Regions from separate parts of the Xenorhabdus siamensis genome, predicted to be linked through region 2. Evidence: predicted binding sites of a transcription regulator. Region 2 holds the regulator's gene; each other region holds the start of a gene.
What was found. The regulator PurR, encoded in region 2, represses purine synthesis genes. The targets are predictions, from matches to a motif close to CANGCAAACGTTTGCNTG.

Region 1: the regulator PurR is predicted to act here: its motif matches at 1,926-1,943, upstream of glyA (serine hydroxymethyltransferase).
Region 3: the regulator PurR is predicted to act here: its motif matches at 1,576-1,593, upstream of AAC852_RS03020 (NCS2 family permease).
Region 4: the regulator PurR is predicted to act here: its motif matches at 2,093-2,110, upstream of cvpA (colicin V production protein).

The regions. Positions count from the first base shown of each region.
Region 1 is NZ_JBBMXE010000010.1:140,739-143,959, reverse strand. It holds gene AAC852_RS11075 (3-phenylpropionate MFS transporter) at 1-402, opposite strand, end outside; gene glyA (serine hydroxymethyltransferase) at 566-1,819, opposite strand; partial or broken gene hmpA (NO-inducible flavohemoprotein) at 2,157-3,221, shown strand, end outside.
Region 2 is NZ_JBBMXE010000007.1:260,197-263,417, reverse strand. It holds gene punR (DNA-binding transcriptional activator PunR) at 1-700, shown strand, start outside; gene purR (HTH-type transcriptional repressor PurR) at 704-1,729, opposite strand; gene sodB (superoxide dismutase [Fe]) at 2,262-2,840, opposite strand; gene AAC852_RS07895 (Grx4 family monothiol glutaredoxin) at 3,206-3,221, shown strand, end outside.
Region 3 is NZ_JBBMXE010000003.1:110,848-114,068, reverse strand. It holds gene AAC852_RS03025 (MATE family efflux transporter) at 1-1,292, opposite strand, end outside; gene AAC852_RS03020 (NCS2 family permease) at 1,727-3,073, shown strand.
Region 4 is NZ_JBBMXE010000010.1:250,255-253,475, reverse strand. It holds gene purF (amidophosphoribosyltransferase) at 1-1,518, opposite strand; gene cvpA (colicin V production protein) at 1,551-2,039, opposite strand; gene dedD (cell division protein DedD) at 2,230-2,925, opposite strand; gene folC (bifunctional tetrahydrofolate synthase/dihydrofolate synthase) at 2,915-3,221, opposite strand, start outside.

The DNA.
Region 1 (3,221 bases), on a different contig from region 2:
CACACGTACCTTGCCATAATCAAAAGTAAACTGTTTTTGCCAGGTTCCCGCTAAAGCATCTGATAAAGGAACCAAAGGTGAAAAAAACAGATTAAAACCTATCATGGCAAGGGCAACCCATACCCAATGGCTATTAAAGGAAAAGCTAACTGCAAAGACCAAAGCCAATAAGGAGAGTAATCTTAATGCATTAATTAATTTAGAAGGATCTTTAACGGTAGGAGAAATAAATAAACTACCGAGGAAACGAGAAACTAACCCAATAGCTAACAGTACACCGATCATAGAAGGAGTAATACCTTCTCCCTGTAACCAAACTGACCAGAAAGGTAAAAATATTCCAAGAGCAAAAAAATAAGTGAAATAACCTAACCCTAGCCAAAATGTTGATGGAACAACCATCCAAATGCCCCCATTTTTTAATGCAAAAAACCCGCTCAAAACTAATGTTATGAGTCGGGCTTGATACCTGATATACCTTTCATCTTTCAAGCTACCGCTTTATTGGCTGCAACTTGACATCTATTTGGGTATAAGCTCAATATTGACGGTATTTTATTCTCAATTATGCGTAAACCGGATATTTTGCACAGATATCCAACACATTCTGTTTAACACTTTCAATAACTGCTTCGTCATTGATGTTATCCAACACATCACATATCCAGCCAGCCAATTGACGGGTTTCCGCTTCTTTGAAACCACGGCGAGTAATTGCTGGAGTACCAATACGAATACCCGAAGTGACAAACGGACTGCGAGGATCGTTAGGTACACTGTTTTTGTTAACAGTGATATTAGCACGCCCTAATGCTGCATCCGCATCTTTACCTGTAATATCTTTATCCACCAGATCCAACAGGAACAGATGGTTGTCAGTACCGCCGGAAACAACTTTGTAACCACGTTGCAGGAACACATCTACCATTTCTTTGGCATTTTTCGCAACCTGCTGCTGATACATTTTGAACTCCGGCTCCATTGCTTCTTTCAGTGCAACGGCTTTCCCGGCAATGACATGCATCAGTGGACCACCCTGACTACCAGGGAAAACAGCAGAGTTCAACTTCTTATACAACTCTTCATCACCCCCTTTAGCCAGAATCAGACCACCACGTGGACCTGCCAGAGTCTTATGAGTAGTGGTTGTAACAACATGTGCATGAGGAACAGGGTTTGGATAAACACCCGCAGCAACCAATCCAGCAACATGAGCCATATCAACAAAAAGATATGCACCGATTTCATCAGCAATTTCACGCATTTTCGCCCAATCAACCACACCAGAATAGGCAGAGAAACCACCAATGATCATTTTAGGTTGATGTTTCAGCGCTTGGTTACGAATATCCTCGTAATCAATTTTGCCTTTCTTATCAATGCCATAAGGAACAACATTATACAATTTACCTGAGAAGTTAACTGGAGAGCCGTGAGTCAGATGGCCACCATGTGCCAGATTCATCCCTAAAACAGTGTCACCTGGTTGCAACAGCGTCATATACACCGCAGCATTTGCCTGAGAGCCTGAGTGTGGTTGGACGTTAGCATAATCTGCACCAAACAACTCTTTTGCTCGGTCAATTGCCAATTGTTCAACTATATCAACATATTCACAACCACCATAGTAGCGTTTACCCGGATAACCTTCCGCATACTTGTTAGTGAGCTGAGATCCTTGAGCCTGCATCACTCTTGGACTGGTGTAGTTTTCAGAAGCAATCAATTCAATATGTTCTTCCTGACGACAAACCTCCTGTTCCATCGCTTGCCACAGTTCGGGATCGTAATTCGCAATATTCATTTCACGCTTTAACATTAGGTTCTCCTGACTCAGCTACATCTCTAAAAAATACCCCTGAGGGCCAGAATTTGACACAGTGTAAACTCTTTTTATCAAATGAGATAGTCTTGACAAGAGATTTTACGCAAACGATTGCCTCGATGCCTGTAGCAGGATGCCCTGCTATTCTGATTACACGCTTTAAATTTATTATTGTTCTTTGTGATTCCAGTCAAATCTTCATTGCTGTAATACAAATTCTGAGTTTTTGACTTAAATCAAGATAATATCTCTTTCTTGCTTTAATGTATTCCTCAACAAGATAAGTTGCATTTAAAATACATCTTATATTCCTAAGCATTATTCGAGAAAAATTCAGGAGACCATAATGTTAGATAACCAAATTATCGCAACTATAAAGTCCACTATTCCTTTGATCGTTTCCACCGGGCCAAAGTTGACTGCTCATTTTTATGAACGCATGTTCAAACACAATCCTGAATTAAAAGATATTTTTAACATGAGCCATCAAACCAATGGCGATCAGCGTGAAGCTCTTTTTAATGCCCTTTGTGCTTATGCCTCTAACATTGATAACTTATCTGCTCTTCTACCAGCAGTAGAAAAGATCGCTCATAAACATACGAGCCTAAATATCCAACCGGAACACTATAAAATTGTCGGTACACATCTGCTGGCAACAATTGATGAACTATTTCATCCGGCTGATGAAGTCTCGACGCCTGGAAAAAAGCCTACGATATATTGGCCGATGTTTTTATCAATCGGGAAGAGGCAATTTATCAGAGTAGCGAATCTTCGGTAGGAGGTTGGCGTGGTTTACGTCAATTTCGTGTCAGCCGTAAACAACCACAAAGTGATATCATTACCAGCTTTGAGTTTGTCCCCGTTGATGATGGCAAAGTCGCAGATTACAAACCGGGGCAATATTTGAGTATCTACCTGGAAGATCCAACCTTTAAAAACCGCGAAATTCGTCAATATTCATTAACTGCGGCTCCAAATGGCAGCAATTATCAAATTGCCATTAAACGGGAACCTTATGGCAAAATTTCGAATCATATGCACGACAAAGTACAGGAAGGAGATATCATATCGCTATCTGCACCAAAAGGTGATTTCTTCCTTGATGTCCGGCCTGATACCCCTGTTACCCTCATTTCAGCGGGAGTCGGATTAACTCCGATGATGAGTATGCTGCAATATCTGCACGGTCAACAGCACCAAAGTGTGATCAATTGGTTTCACGCAGCAGAACATGGCGGCCATCATGCCTTTGCCGGTAAGGTGAAAGAAATTGCCCAATCCCTGCCGATTCTGAATGCTCAGGTTTGGTATCGTGAACCCAGAGATAAAGATCAGTATGGCGTGCATTATCAACATGCCGGATTGATGGATCTGTCTCTTGTAAAAGATG
Region 2 (3,221 bases):
TTCTGTTATCAAAAAAATGTATCATACTCGTCATCAATGTCAGCAAGTGGCGAATGGTTGGCGTGGGCAGCTCAGTATCGCTGTTGATCAAGTGGTGAAACCAGAACGGACACGCCAGCTTATTCTGGATTTTTACCGCCATTTTCCAGATATCGAGTTATTTATTTATCCTGAGGTTTTTAATGGGGTATGGGATGCACTGGTGGATGGGCGCGTTGATGTTGCTATTGGTGCCACTCGCGCTTCTCCGGTCGGGGAACGATATAGTTTCAGGGATATGGGATTTATGCCGTGGCTATGTGTTGTCAGCCCTGAGCATGAGTTAACTTCTATAACAGAAAGATTAAATGATGACCAATTGAGGGCTTATCCTAGCTTGTGCCTTGAAGATACTTCACGTAATTTGCCCAAGCGTAATACATGGGCTTTGGATAATCAACGGCGGTTAGTTGTCCCTGATTGGAATGCGGGGTTGGCTTGTCTGATGGATGGGCTGTGTGTGGGAATGGTGCCTAAACATCGTGCTTTGCCGCTTATTCGTCGAGGAAAACTCAGCTTGCTTGAACTTGAACAACCATTACCTGATAGCCCATGTTGCCTGACATGGTCGCAAAAAAGCCATTCACCTGCATTAAGCTGGTTGCTTGATTATCTTGGAGATAGTGCAACACTCAATGCTGAATGGCTACAAGAGGATTAATTGTTAACGACGATAATCAATGAAAGGGCCATCTGCAACAGAGCGACGCTCAACAAGGCGCGGATGGACTTCGATAGTTTGTGCATCTTCACGTTTATTAATGATCCTATCAAGTAACGTGGAAAAAGCCATCTGCCCCAGACGCTCTTTAGGCTGATGAATCGTTGTCAGCGCTGGTGTGAAATAACGGGCATTGCGAATATTATCATAACCAATAACGGAGATATCTTGTGGAACACGTAACCCCATCTCGTCAGCCGCACAGATAGCCCCCATCGCCATCACATCTCCTCCACAAAACACGGCCGTAGGGCGGTGTTTTTGGCTTAAGATTTTATACATCGCCTGATAACCAGATTCAGGCTCAAAATCCCCCTGAACAATCCATTCTTCCCGAATAGTGATATTTGCTTCTTTCAACGCCTTGAGGAAACCTTGATGACGTCCGCCTCCGGTATTTCTGGCCAATGATCCGGGAATAGCAGCAATATCACGGTGACCACGTTCAATCAGATATCGACCGGCCAAGTAACCACCATGGAAGGCATTATCGATAATTGCGTCAGTGAAATCTCCTCTGGACTCACCCCAATCCATGACTACCATGGGAATGTTGCGATAGTCTTCCAGCATTCCCAATAATGGTTGGGGATATTCAGAACACATAACCAGTAAACCATCGACGCGTTTTTGTGCCAGCATAGCAAGATAAGCTTTTTGTTTGTCGAGATTGTTATGGGAATTACATAAAATCAAAGTATAACCTTTGCTATAACAACTATTTTCGACAGACTCAATGATTTCAGCAAAATAAGGTGCTTCACTTGATGTTGCCAGTAGTCCGATAGATTTGGTGTGATTAACCTTCAAGCTACGGGCAACGGCACTGGGAGAATAATTCAGTTCTTTAATGGCAGCCCACACTGTGGCCTTTGTATCTTCGGCGACGAAACGGGTTTTATTGATAACATGGGATACGGTTGTGGTTGAAACACCAGCGCGTTTGGCCACATCTTTAATCGTTGCCATGATAAAAAGGACTCCTGACCTTAGGTCTAAATTTGTATACCCTTCATCTGGATATAGATCTTTGTTAATCATTTGCCAGTATTATATTTATATATAGGAAGATAACTGACACTAATTTAGTGATAAACCCTGAATTTTGTCTGATCTAGCGCAAAAGTGAAAGTAGTAATCAATGCTATAAAGTATATGCATTAAATACCACAGTGTGGTTTTTTTTAACCTCTGAGGTAAATAGCCAAACAAAATTTATGGTGTCGCGGAGTCTTAATTTTCATGGTGAGGATGGCTTATGGATACAGATCTGAAATTGGGATTATTGACCGCTTGTAGTGCATTAATCATGATTGTTTTTCTGGGGGGACTTTGCCTGATCTAATCAAGGTCAGGAAACCATATCAAGGTGAAATGCTGTCTGTTTTACTTTAGCGGCAAGTAAAGGTAAGTTTTTCACTATTCAAGGGGCACTTACTAAATGAAATTAAGTGTGTTGGATCGGAAAAACTTACCCTTGTCATTTTAACTGGCGGGTTAATTAAGCCAGATTTTCTTCCACAAATTTCCAGTTAACCAGAGCCCAGAAATGCTCCAGATATTGAGGACGTGCATTGCGGTAATCGATGTAATAGGCATGTTCCCATACGTCAACAGTCAGAACTGGCTTATCTTCACCAGTCAATGGAGTTGCTGCGTTGGAGGTATTGACGATAGCCAGACTGCCGTCGGCTTTTTTAACCAGCCATGTCCAGCCAGAACCGAAGTTTTTCAGTGCTGCATCAGTAAGTTGCTGTTTAAACTCAGCAAAAGAACCGAAAGAATTATTGATAGCTTCTGCAACTTTACCAGTTGGTTCACCACCACCATTTGGTGACAGGCTATGCCAATAGAAGGTGTGGTTCCAGACTTGTGCTGCGTTATTAAAGATACCGCCTTCAGAGGATTTGATAATTTCTTCCAGTGGTTTTCCGGCAAACTCAGTATCTTTAATCAGATTATTCAGGTTTACAACGTAAGCGTTGTGGTGTTTGCCGTAATGATATTCCAGAGTTTCTGCTGAGATGTGAGGTTCTAAGGCATCTTTAGCATAAGGTAATGCTGGTAATTCAAAAGACATTGCATACTCCTTTTAATATCGGGTTTTTGGCTTTATAAACCATGACTTGTAGCGTACTAATCATGGATAGAGCAAATTTTAGCTTATTATCATGTTGCTATTTTGTTTGGTCATTATCTTAACAATTTTTCTGCTAAATAACAGGGGAAATGATGTTATTTAGTGGCATTCTGACGTAGAAGCATTCAATTTTACTGACTTTAATATTTATTAAGGATGAAAATATCAACTAATTACAACTTATTGTTCAGAACAAAAAATTTGCAGGCGTGTGTTCACGGTAGCAAATCTGCATCAGAAAGTGGTATTCTGAATCAATCTTTTCTGATGCTGATAAACAGCGCCTGCCGTTTAAGGAAGTAAAAATGACGACAATTGAGA
Region 3 (3,221 bases), on a different contig from region 2:
GCGTTTACCATCCCTCGTATCCATTCATCGCAGAAAAAGCCAATCCAAATCCCCAGGATCCCCATCCCCATGGTAATTCCCAGAAAATAGCCAACAGGGATAGAAATACCCCACATGAAGAGCAGAGCAGTATAAAGCGGGAACCTGGCATCACCGGAAGCACGCAGAGCATTGACCATGACGATATTAAAAGTACGCCCCGGCTCCAGGAAGACAGACAGCAGGAATAAAGGCAGCAGAAGCTCAATGATATTTTGGTCTTCTGTCATCAGGCCAAGGAGCGGTTCCCGGAAAATCCAGAAAAACACTACGACGCCAATTGTGACAATAACGCCGATTTTCAGACTCTTTATCCCACGGATATAAGCATCTTCAAAACGTTTTGCTCCGACAAGATGGCCGACCATAATTTCATTACCAATACTGGTGGCGATACCAAACAACATAATGAACAGAGATAATTGAAAATACAGAGTCTGTGCAGCCAGAGAAGTTTCACCCATCAAACCGATAAAAGCCTGTGCGGTCATATATTGTAATATCCACACCAGGTTTTCACCGGCTGCCGGTAAACCGATATGCAGGATTTTGCCAAGCATATTCTTTGACCAGCATATCAGCAACTTCGGGATCAGTTTGATTCTTAAACCATAAAATAACAATCCGCAGAGAAGAATAACGGCAACCGTACGACCAAATACTGTAGACCATGCCACGCCTTCCAGCCCATATTTAGGTAGGCCAAAGAATCCGTACAGGACAATTATATTACCGATAATTGTCAACAGATTGGCAATCAGGGTGACATACATGGCAGATTTTGACTTGCCATAAACTCGCAAACAGGCAGCCAGAATAATTGAAATTGCTTCCGGTATCAGGCAGATACCTAAAATGTGCAGATAAGCAAACCCATCCTCCATCAGGTTTTCTGGCAGATTCATGATGCGCAGGATTTTATAGCCGAAGAAAATCGTCACCAAAGCACAACTAAAACCCAACACAAAATTAAAAGCGATGGAAATATGGATCGCCTGACTGGCTTTATCTCTTTTTCCTGATCCGAGATATTGTGCAATTACAACGCTGCAACCAACACTAATGAAATTAAAGATCGTAATGAACAGATCAAAAACATGATTACCAACTCCCATAGCAGCTAAGTAAGCCGAAGAAATATGGCTGACCATATATGTATTGATTAGCAACGTCGCCATATGAAGAAAAATATCGATGAAAATCGGCCAGCTCAGTGAAAAAAGCGAACGATCTGCAACATCAGATTGATGCATTATAAAACCTATTAATTGAATTGAATGGTCTTTTGTGGTGTGACATTCCCAGAAAGTATATATGATTTTACTTGGTTTACTGGTTGGTTGGTAGACAAAATGCGTTATTCCCCCATAAAGTGAAGCAAAAACTTTTATTATAAATATTCACTGATTTCCTGTTTCTCCTTAAGGCTGCCAATGGAGGGATTGGCAACAAAATTCATGATTATGACTTGATTCTCATCCCCGATTCACCGGATAATCTTCGGCCTCAAATTATCTCACCGTTTTTTTAACTCAAAAGCCAAACGATTGCGTGTAGGAAGGGCTGAACTAATAAGTGCAGCGTTTTTCAGATTATCAAATGACGTAATCGTTTTCGTCGGGTAAGAGGGGGAAAGAAATGGTGAGGAAAATCGGATAGATGTTTAACATACTGGCAGGGGATAAACATGTCTGGCACGCAGGCACCAACTCAATGCAAACTTGATAAGTATTTTAAGATAACTGAACGCGGAAGCTCGGTACGTCAGGAAATTCTCGCTGGGTTAACAACATTTTTGGCGATGGTTTATTCCGTTATTGTTGTGCCAGGTATGCTTGGACAGGCTGGATTTCCCCATACCGCCGTATTTATTGCTGTATGTCTGGTTACAGGGGTTGGCTCATTATTGATGGGATTATGGGTTAATTTACCGATGGCAATTGGCTGCGCAATCTCACTGACGACCTTTACTGCTTTCAGTCTAGTATTGGGGCAGCAGGTTAGTATTCCTGTCGCATTGGGTGCTGTTTTCCTGATGGGATGTTTGTTCACAGTTATTTCCGTTACTGGTATTCGCGCCTGGATATTACGCAATATGCCAATGGGGATAGCGCATGGAACAGGTATCGGTATCGGATTGTTTTTGCTACTTATTGCAGCAAATGGCGTTGGACTGGTGATTAAAAATTCCCAGCCGGGGTTGCCAGTTGCTTTTGGATCGTTGACAGCCTTCCCTGTAATAATGACTTTGTTAGGGTTAGCGGGAATTATTGGACTGGAAAGGAAAAAAGTCCCTGGTGGTATTTTGCTGGTTATTATCGCTATTTCAATTATTGGATTGATTTTTGATCCCGCAGTGAAATATCAAGGATTTTTTAAGTTACCAACGTTGGGGGAAGATGGGCTTTCTCTGATGTTTAGCATGGATATTATGGGAGCTTTACAGCCTGTTGTATTACCCAGTGTTCTTGCGCTGGTGATGACAGCGATATTTGATGCTACAGGTACTATCAGAGCTGTAGCAGGGCAGGCCAATCTGCTGGATAAAAGGGGACAGATTATTAATGGTGGTAAGGCGTTAACGGCTGATTCTGTCAGTAGTATTTTCGCTGGAGCAATAGGCTCTTCTCCTGCTGCTGTTTATATTGAATCCGCAGCAGGAACCGCAGCAGGAGGAAAAACAGGGTTAACCGCAGCGGTCGTTGGTATCTTATTTCTGCTGATATTATTCCTTTCTCCATTATCATATCTGGTTCCTTCATATGCGACAGCGCCTGCTTTGATGTATGTCGGGTTGCTGATGTTGAGTAACGTACGCAAGCTGAATTTTGATGATTTTGTCGATGCAATGTCAGGGTTACTGTGCGCTGTATTTATCGTTCTGACTTGTAATATTGTTACAGGTATTATGCTAGGGTTTGGTGCTTTGGTTGTTGGGCGTGTTTTCTCTGGTGAATGGCGTAAGCTGAATATCGGTATGGTAATTATTGCTATTGCATTGGTGGCATTTTATGCTGGCAACTGGGCTATTTAATTAAAAGGACGCTCAAAAAATTATGCGCAAATGATTAAAGTTTGCGCGTGTATTTCCAGATTGGATAATTTTTAAAACCTGCCAAATTTTCGACAAAATTCCGTAGATAAGTATAAAATAGACAAATGACTTGCTGTTCATTGATTCA
Region 4 (3,221 bases), on a different contig from region 2:
TTATCCTTCATTATATATTTCTAAACTCTCAATTTCGCTCTGTCCGCGTAATTTCATAGCATCATCCTTACGCAGATTTTCCAGATAATCGAGATAAATCTGGTCAATGTCTTTTGTGACATAGATACCATCAAAAACTGAACATTCAAATCTTTCAATATCTGGATTTTCTTCACGCACCGCAGTGATCAGATCAGTGAGATCTTGGTATACCAACGCATCAGCACCAATGAGCTGGCGAATTTCATTGATTTCCCTGCCGTGAGCAATTAATTCATTAGCATTGGGCATGTCGATCCCATACACATTCGGGAAACGAACTTCAGGCGCAGCCGAAGCAAAATAGACTTTCTTAGCACCCGCTTCACGCGCCAACTCCACAATTTGTTCTGAAGTCGTACCACGTACAATAGAATCATCGACCAACAATACATTTTTACCCCGGAATTCCGCACGATTGGCATTCAGTTTACGCCGAACTGACTTTCGGCGCTCCTGCTGACCGGGCATAATAAAAGTGCGTCCGACATAACGGTTTTTAACAAATCCCTGACGGTAAGGTTTATCCAGAATATGGGCAATCTCCAGTGCCACATCACAAGATGTTTCAGGAACAGGGATCACAACATCTATCTGTAAGTCTTCCCATTCACGGGCAATTTTTTCACCCAGTTTCCTACCCATACGTAACCGTGCGTTATAGACAGAAATTTTGTCAATAAAGGAGTCAGGACGGGCAAAATAAACAAATTCGAACAGACAAGGTGTTAATGAAGGATTTTCTGCACACTGGCGAGTAAATAATTGCCCCTGCTCAGTGATATAAATTGCTTCGCCAGAAGCGACATCCCGTAGGAACTCAAACCCTAAGGTATCGAGTGCCACACTTTCTGATGCCACCATATATTCATTGCGTCCATCGGCCAGTGTGCGTTTCCCCAACACCAGAGGCCGGATACCGTTTGGATCACGGAAAGCTACCAGACCATGCCCAATAATCATAGCAACACAGGCATAAGCACCACGAATTCTCCGGTGCATTGCCGCTACTGCCGCGAAGATATTATCTGGCTCTAATGGGAAATGCGGGAATTTAGTTAATTCATCAGCAAAAACATTCAGCAGGATTTCAGAATCAGAAGTGGTATTAACATGGCGACGGGCATTTTCAAACAGGATTTTTTTCAATTCATGAGAGTTTGTCAGATTGCCATTATGTGCCAACGTGATACCAAAAGGAGAATTCACATAGAAAGGTTGTGCTTCAGAAGCGCTGGAACTACCCGCTGTTGGGTAACGGACATGCCCTATTCCAATTGTCCCCTGTAAACGTAACATGTGTCGTGTTTCAAACACATCTTTAACCAAGCCATTGGCCTTACGTAAACGGAACTCATTGTTACCATCAATAGTCGCAATACCTGCTGCATCCTGTCCACGGTGCTGAAGCACCGTTAATGCATCATAAATCGACTGGTTAACCGATGTAAAACCAACGATACCAACAATACCGCACATGTAGTCTTTCCTCATCAGTCAGGCGGAGAGGATTATTTCTCCGGTAGGAAACTCGACGCATTTTGCAGGTAGTCAAAAAACCACCTGATAATTTGACTGAACTGTGGGATCAGTTGTGACTGCTGCCAGTCCGTACTTTGGGGAAGTGGTGTAAAAGAATCCGCAATAAATAGAATGGCAGAAACAATTAACACACCACGCAATGCCCCAAAACAGATCCCCAGAACCCGATCTGTACCTGATAAGCCTGTTCGCTGAACAAGTGAACCAATGACATAGTTTACTACTGCGCCAACGATCAATGTTGCAATAAATAAGATAGCAATCGCTACGCCATTACGCACCAACTCATCTTCAAGGCGAGTGAAATAAACCGCCAGATAAGTATAAAAGTGACTTGCAACAAAGAAAGCACATCCCCAAGTCATCAGAGAAAGTGCTTCACGAACAAAACCGCGAATCAAGCTAACCAGTGCAGAGAAACCAATAATGGCAATAATCGTATAATCAATCCAGACCATATTTTAATCCAAAATAGGCTCCCGACACTCAGGCCGGGCGCATTCTAACAGAAAACGAAAACGTTTGCGTAGCAGATTTATCGCTGTACTAAAAATAATTAAGGAATCGTCATCCTAACCTTTATCAGCGCTAAAATCAGGCTATTGATCTTTCACGGGCGATTTTAGCTTCGCATGAAAGATCCCTTTTTTAGGGTTTATAATTTTTGATTTGCCCCTGCAAACCCGTTAACTCTTTCAATTCAGGTAAAACAAATGCCAAAGCCTGCTTTGAGGCGTTAGGCCCGACATAAATCCGGGTCAATTGCCCCTGTACCGGAGAAGAAGGGATAGTATAAACCTGATGCCCCGACAAACGCAGCCTGGATACTATCTCATTTACCTTATCTGCATTTTTTAACGCACCAAGCTGGACAACATAGGCTACTGCTTGTGGTGCCTGCTCTACAGGTTGAGACTTCGCTTCTGGCCTGCTGGCAGGCTTAACCTGTGGCCTGACTTCTGGCTTAGTTTCCACTTTCTGCATAGAGGGAGATTCAGGCCTTGTCGGCTTGGGATCTTGAGTGATTGTAACAGGAGTTGAAACCAGTGGCGCAGATTCCGACGATGATGAACCAGACAACATGTCTGTTTCTGGCTGTTGCTCCTGAGCTTGTGTCTGCATCGCCTCAGCTGCACCTTCCGGTGGTGTAGATGGCATACTTTGAGTCAGTGGCGGAATAGAATCAATATTCTCTTCATCACCAGGCTTAGGCACTAATGGAATAGAAGCGAATTTTTCCTCATTGTATTTCTTATCGCCGTCAAACAGCATCGGCAGCACGATGACACTCAGTGCCACAAGAACGATGGTTCCGACTAAACGATTTTGAAACTTACTTGCCACGTCCCTTCATCTCCTCCAATGATTCCATAACATGAGCAACAGTATGGAAAGAGCCACAAACCACAATGATATCTTGTTCTGATGCGTCTTCCATGGCTTGATCCCATGCCTGCTCGACTTCCGTGAATGTCCGGGCTCCGGAAAGATGTTCAGCCAGCATCTGTGCTTCTGCCCCCCGAAGTTCATGTAATGATGCACAATACCATTCGTCAATTTGCCGGGAAAGACAGGCAAGCGTCCCCGTAATATCTTTGTCTTGCAGCATACCGACAACACCCCGTATTTTGCTGTCCGGT